2 linked regions of the Chitinophaga varians genome follow. Each later gene encodes a partner of the first gene's protein in a complex. Links are inferred from orthologs where the notes say so. Each region holds a gene or a part of one and is shown in the gene's direction. Other genes may lie near its edges. The genes, in order: prfA and prmC.

What was found.
Region 2: the proteins of prfA (region 1) and prmC are in contact, whole or in part, in a crystal structure (PDB 2B3T), measured with the Escherichia coli proteins. The link is inferred for Chitinophaga varians from one-to-one orthologs.

Annotation. Positions count from the first base shown.
Region 1 is NZ_JABAIA010000001.1:2,428,935-2,432,213, reverse strand. What follows is about bases 329-3,279. They hold prfA (peptide chain release factor 1), read left to right. Parts: upstream 329-1,247; coding sequence 1,248-2,312; downstream 2,313-3,279. Other genes in these bases: HGH92_RS09865 (hypothetical protein), read left to right, coding at 2,501-3,091; HGH92_RS09875 (amidohydrolase family protein), read right to left, coding at 329-1,145. Also shown: more of HGH92_RS09875, read right to left, coding at 9-328. UniProt on the Escherichia coli protein: Peptide chain release factor 1 directs the termination of translation in response to the peptide chain termination codons UAG and UAA.
Region 2 is NZ_JABAIA010000002.1:788,158-791,256, reverse strand. The notes cover bases 329-3,099. They hold prmC (peptide chain release factor N(5)-glutamine methyltransferase), read left to right. Parts: upstream 329-1,161; coding sequence 1,162-2,037; downstream 2,038-3,099. Other genes in these bases: HGH92_RS17830 (MotA/TolQ/ExbB proton channel family protein), read right to left, coding at 2,529-3,099; HGH92_RS17835 (ExbD/TolR family protein), read right to left, coding at 2,121-2,516; ribD (bifunctional diaminohydroxyphosphoribosylaminopyrimidine deaminase/5-amino-6-(5-phosphoribosylamino)uracil reductase RibD), read right to left, coding at 329-1,054. Outside these bases: more of ribD, read right to left, coding at 14-328. UniProt on the Escherichia coli protein: Methylates the class 1 translation termination release factors RF1/PrfA and RF2/PrfB on the glutamine residue of the universally conserved GGQ motif, i.e. on 'Gln-235' in RF1 and on 'Gln-252' in RF2.

The DNA of each region.
Region 1 (3,279 bases):
GGTTAATTCTAAATAATACGTTTGGTGTTATCGGCAATCAATACTACGCCCGGCTGCATCCCTGCTCCGAAGCTGCCGTAGCGGCTTTCAATGCCCAGTGCTTTGGCGCCGTTGCTGGTGCCCCAGCGTAACAGCTCTGCCAGCGGTATGTCCGGGTAACGGGCCTGTATGGTCTTTATTTCTTCCCAGACTGACAGCTGATGGTTGGAAGCCAGGCTGTCAGTACCCAGTGCGATATTACATCCTGCTTCCCGGAACAGGGGAATATCGGGCAACCGGTCTTCAATATACAAATTGGCCTGCGGACAAAAGCACCACCAGGTTTCCACTGGCTGCTGCAGGGCGAACCGGATGTCGGCTGCCGAGGTATAAGTATTGTGCACCAGCAGGATTTTGTTGTGGGCAAACCGGGGAAGATAGGCTTCCAGGCTGTTGGTGCCGGCTGCCCGGAAGCTGCCGGCGTCCATCCCGAAATGAGCATAGAACCGGAGGAAATCGCCGGTTTTGGTGTTGTAGAGTTCATTTTCCGCCTCACATTCCTGGTTGTGGATGCTGACCGGCGTATTATGCGGCGTTTGGGCCAGCAGGCCGAAAAGCGCGCTGCTGACAGAGTAGGGCGCATGTGGTACAATGGAGGCGCTATGGCCGGTTATCTCCCGGAAAGCCTGTAATACCTCGAGGCTGTATTGATAGCGGGAGGAGGCGCTTACTTCCGCCACGCCCATGCATTCCACGAAGGTATGGTAGTAAAGGCGCTGGTGGCGTTTTTGGGCCACTGTAGCGGGACTGTTGCTGATATCCCCCACCGCCGCAATGCCGGCTTCCCACATGGCTTGTTCCGCTTCCGCGATGGCGGTAGCCTGATCTGTGCCACTGTTGCGGTTTTCCATCACCCGGGTAAGGAAAGCGGGCAGCCCTGTTTTTTCAGGGATCACTCCTTTCATGTGTGAAAGCTCCAGGTGACAATGGGTATTTACAAATCCCGGGCAGAGGATGCCGTCCAGTTCCCGGACATCGCCGCCGGCGGTGTTTTCCGCTACAATGCCCGCCACTGCGCCATCTTCGTTCAATATCAGCACCTGTCCGGGCCCCAGAAACCGCTGGCCGTCGAATATATCTTTTCCTTTTAATTTGATCTGTTTCAACAACCTGATATTTAATTAAATGAATGGTGTTAATTTTGCAACCCGATTAGTGGTATCACCTGCCGTCTTTCAGGAAGGGGTACTCAAAAGTCAAAGATAATTATGATAGACAAACTCGAAGCGATAAAAGGCCGTTTTGAACAGGTTGCGCTGGCGCTGACCAACCCGGAGGTAGTAAGCGACAACAAAAAATTTGGCCAGCTTAGCAAGGAATACCGGCAGCTGGAAAAAATCGTGAAGGCATATGATGCCTACCGGAAGCTGCTGGACAATATTGCCTTCAACAAGGAAGTGCTGGACAGTGGCGACGAAGAGATGCGCGAACTGGCCAAAGCCGAAACGGAAGCGCTGCAGGAGCAGAAGGTAGAGCAGGAAGAGCTGATCCGTAACCTGCTGATCCCTAAAGATCCTCAGGACGAGAAAAACGCCATCCTTGAGATACGTGCCGGTACCGGTGGTGATGAGGCCAGCCTCTTTGCCGGTGACCTGATGCGCATGTACCTGCGCTTCTGCGAAACCAAGGGCTGGAGCACCAACCTGCTGAATGAGACCCCTGGTTCTGCCGGTGGTTTTAAAGAGGTGGTAATAGAAGTCAGTGGTGACGATGTATATGGCACCCTGAAGTTTGAATCCGGCGTACACCGCGTACAGCGTGTGCCTGCCACAGAAGCCGCCGGCCGTGTGCATACCTCCGCTGCTACCGTGGCGGTGCTGCCCGAAGCCGAAGAGGTGGACGTGGACGTTCGTGAAGCCGATATTAAAATGGATACTTTCCGTTCTTCCGGCGCTGGTGGCCAGCACGTAAATAAAACCGAGTCAGCGGTAAGGCTTACCCACATCCCTACCGGCGTGGTAGTGGAATGCCAGGAAGGCCGTAGCCAGCACTCCAACCGCGAAATCGCCATGAAAATGCTGCGTACCCGTATCTATGAGGCCGCAGTCCGCAAACATGAGGACGCTATCGCTTCCCAGCGTAAAAGCCTTGTGTCTACCGGCGACCGTTCCGCGAAAATCCGTACCTATAACTATCCGCAGGGCCGTGTTACAGACCATCGTATAGGCATGACCGTTTACAATCTCGACGCTTTCATGAATGGCGAAATCAAGGACATGGTGGATGCCCTCCAGTTTGCCGAGAACGCCGAGAAACTGAAACAGGGTAGCTAATCACGCCACTGCTATTAATTAAGATGATGATACAGGGAGCGTACAGCCTTTGCAGGCGGTAGGCTCCCTGAATGTTTCCTTACAGGGTTTAAATCCGTGTTAATCCTCCCCCATCTTGTTTTTTCCTGCTGAAATAATCTTACATTTAGTTTATACCACAATATTTTCTTCCACAAAATCATATCAGAATGTTAGAGCAATTAATGGAACTTGTTCGGGAACATGCGCAGAGCACTGTTGTCAATAATCCCGCTGTGCCCAATGAACAGAACGAGGCAGTAATCGGTGCTGCCACAGAATCTATTGCCAGCGGCCTGCAACAGGAACTGGCCAATGGTAATACCGAAGGCGTATTGTCTTTACTGGGCGGCCAGTCTGCTACCGGCGCTACGCAGGACAATCCTGTAGTGGGCAATATCTCCAATAATTTTGTAGGTACCCTGCTCGAGAAATTCAATCTGGACAAAGGAACTGCCACGCAGCTGGCAGCGTCCCTGATCCCGACGGTACTGGGTTCTCTGGTGAACAAAACCAATGATCCGTCCAACAGCAATTTCAACCTCAATAACATTTTCAGCTCTCTGACAGGTGGCGCCGCCAATGGTATCGACCTGCAGGGTGTACTGGGCAAGCTGTCCGGCGGCCTGGACAAAAACGGCGACGGCAAGGTGGACCTCAGCGATCTGACCAGCCTCTTTTCCAATGGCGCTCAGCAGCAACAGGGCGGCAATGATGCCGGCGGTGGCATCGGCGGCATGCTGAAAAACCTTTTGGGTTAATTCGTTGTTTACTCTCCTGATGTATTCATAACGACAAAAACACAAGTATATCGTATATAATTATTTGATTATAGATTGATTGCTTGTGTTTTTTTTAATGTTTGTTCAGATTTAGATTTCAACCAGTTGTAAATGTTAAAATGAAACTGGCAAAGTATTTGTTTCCCACTTTTCGACTTACATTTGTC
Region 2 (3,099 bases), on another replicon or contig:
AGAATATTCTTTTTTAACCACGACGGTAAATGTCGATACGGTCACCTTCCAGGTGTAAAGTCTCTTCCACCGCAGCCTGTCTTAGTACCGGCGCCGGCAGTCCATCAGACAGTGTATTCGTTCCCGTTATAACGCGCGCTTCGTCCCAAAGGTCTGTTTCCAGGAAACGTTGCAACACGTAAGGGCCGCCTTCCACCAATACGCTCTGTATCTGGCGCTGGTGGAGGTGTTGCATGAGTTGTGGCAGTAATGGCGCCGTAAAATCGAGTGTCAGCAGGTCTGCTTTTTCATCCGTTGTTTTTTCCGCCGTGATAAAGATGGTAGGAATACTGCCATCCCACAGGTGATGTGTTCGGGGAACCGCCAGCGTTCTGTCGATGACCAGTCGCACCGGGTCCTTACCGGGCCACAGCCGCGTATTCAGTTGAGGGTTATCGAGGATGGCCGTGCGGGTGCCTACCAGAATAGCCATCTCCTCACTGCGCCAGCGATGTACCAGGCGGTCGCTCCAGTGGTTGGAGATACGCACCGGCGCGCCGTCGGGACCGGCCATAAAGCCATTGCGGCTCTGCGCCCATTTCAGGATGATATAGGGCCGTTGCTGCTCATGAAACGTAAAGAAGCGGCGGTTGATAGCCCTGCAGGCTGTTTCCAGCACACCGGTATGTACTTTTATGCCTGCCTTTTTCAGTTTTTCGATCCCTTTGCCGGCCACCGCAGAGAAAGTGTCCACACAACCGATCACTACTTCCGGGATTTTTTCTGACACGATCAGATCTGCGCAGGGCGGCGTTTTACCATGATGCGCACAGGGTTCAAGGCTTACATACATCGTGGCCCGCTGAATGAGGGGCCTGTCTTCTGCCGTAACGCTGTTCACACAGTTCACTTCCGCATGTGCCTGACCATATTGCCGGTGGTAACCTTCCCCGATGATACGGCCCTGATGCACCAGCACCGCCCCTACCACCGGGTTAGGCGCCGCATGGCCACGACCCATGGCGGCCAGCTCCAGGCACCGCCTCATAAAAATTTCATGGTCTGTGCTATTCATGATACCCTGTTAAAGTAATATTTTTGCCAAAATTACGTTTTTAGCCGACGGAAAATGCCAATCACCTCCTGGTTTGTATTTTCCGGCTGATTCTTAAATCATCAAATTTGACAATACAAACAGCCTTTACCTATATCACAGGTGCCATAGGCGATTTATACGATGCGCGCGAAGCCGCCAATATAGCCCATATTGTGCTGGAGCATATAACGGGCATGAATAAACTGGACCGCCTTGTGCATAAAGCCAAATTATTGACGCCTGATCAGAATACCCGGCTCAAAAGCGCCATAGAAGCCCTGCAACGGATGGAGCCGGTACAATATGTCACCGGTTCCGGCTGGTTTTACGGCATGGAGCTGGCTGTCAACCATCACGTGCTGATCCCGAGGCCAGAAACAGAAGAACTGGTAGCCTGGATCATACAGGACCTGGCAGGGCATCCCCACCCGCATCTGCTGGACATCGGCACCGGCAGCGGCTGTATCCCGCTGGCATTAAAACAGAACATCCCCGCTGCTGTGGTATCCGCGATCGACATCAGCGAAGAAGCCCTGGCCGTTGCCCGTGGAAACGCTGTCAGGCTGCGGCTGGAGGTGGAATTCTCCTGCCTCAGCGCCCTCGATGAGCAGCAAATGGCCACATTGCCGGCCTTCGACGTGATCGTCAGCAATCCGCCCTACATCACACAAAGCGAACAGGCCACCATGCAGCAACAGGTATGGGGCTTTGAACCGTCCATCGCGCTTTTTGTGCCGGACAATGACGCGCTGCTGTTTTACCGGCATATCGCCCGTACCGCGCTGCAGAAGCTCAACCCGGGCGGCGCGCTTTACTTTGAGATCAATGAATCACTGGGACAGGAAGTAGTGCAACTGCTGCAATCACTGGGGTTCAGGGAGGTAACGCTCCGGCAGGACATGTTCGGCAAAGACAGAATGGTAAAGGCAATTACGAATTACGAATTACAAATTACGAATTGAGGGCTTTCTTATGGAAAGGTCATTTTAAGTAACCTCGCTATAAGAAAGCCCTCAATTCGTAATTTGTAATTCGTAATTCGTAATTATTTTTTAGCTGTTGCCAGCACCACTTTTGCGCCTATCTGCTTGGCCACCTCCATCACGTTCACCACATCTTCTATCGGCACTGATTTTTCAGCATTGATCACAATGGTGGGATCTACCTTTTCATTGGCGACAGCCGGGGCCAGCGCTTGTTTAAGGCCTTCAAAAGGCACTTTGGTGGTGCCTACGAAGAACTCATGTTTTTCGTTGATGCTCACCACCACCGTTTGTTTGGCTTTGGTATTGCTCTGGGCTTTAGGCAACATCAGCTTGATGACGTTGGGATTGGCCAGCGTGGAAACAATCAGGAAGAACAACAGCAGAATGAAAAGGATATCATTCAGCGCCGAGTTGTGCATTTCCACGTGTTTCTTATTTCTCCTGCGTAAATTCATGAGCCGTGGTTTTTAGCGGGTAGGTTCCTGCAGGATATCCGTAAATTCCGCTGCAGAGGCTTCCATCTTGTTAACAACCTTATCTATCTGTGCATTCAGGAAACTGTAACCGATAAAGGCCACAATACCGATAATCAGGCCCGTAGCGGACGTGATCATCTTCACATAAATACCGCCCGCAATAGTGCCCAGCGTAATATCAGAGGTGATGGAGATGTTGAAAAAGGTCTGGATCATACCCGCGATGGTGCCCAGAAACCCGAACATCGGTGCAATACCCGCGATGATGGAAAGGATCACCAGGTTTTTCTCCATCCGGTAGATCTCCAGTTTGCCCACATTCTCCATAGACTTCTCAATAGACTCGATCGGCTTACCGATACGCTGAAGACCTTTATCGATCATCCGCGCAATAGGCCCCTGCGTGTTTTTGGCGAGGGAACGGGCGCCCATAATATTGCCGGTGGTGATCTGGTCACGGATCATCGGCATAAAGTTATCTTCCAGGCGGCCAGCCTTTGCGATGGTCAGATACCGCTCCACAAACACAAATACGGCAATGACGGAGAGAATACCCAGCGGG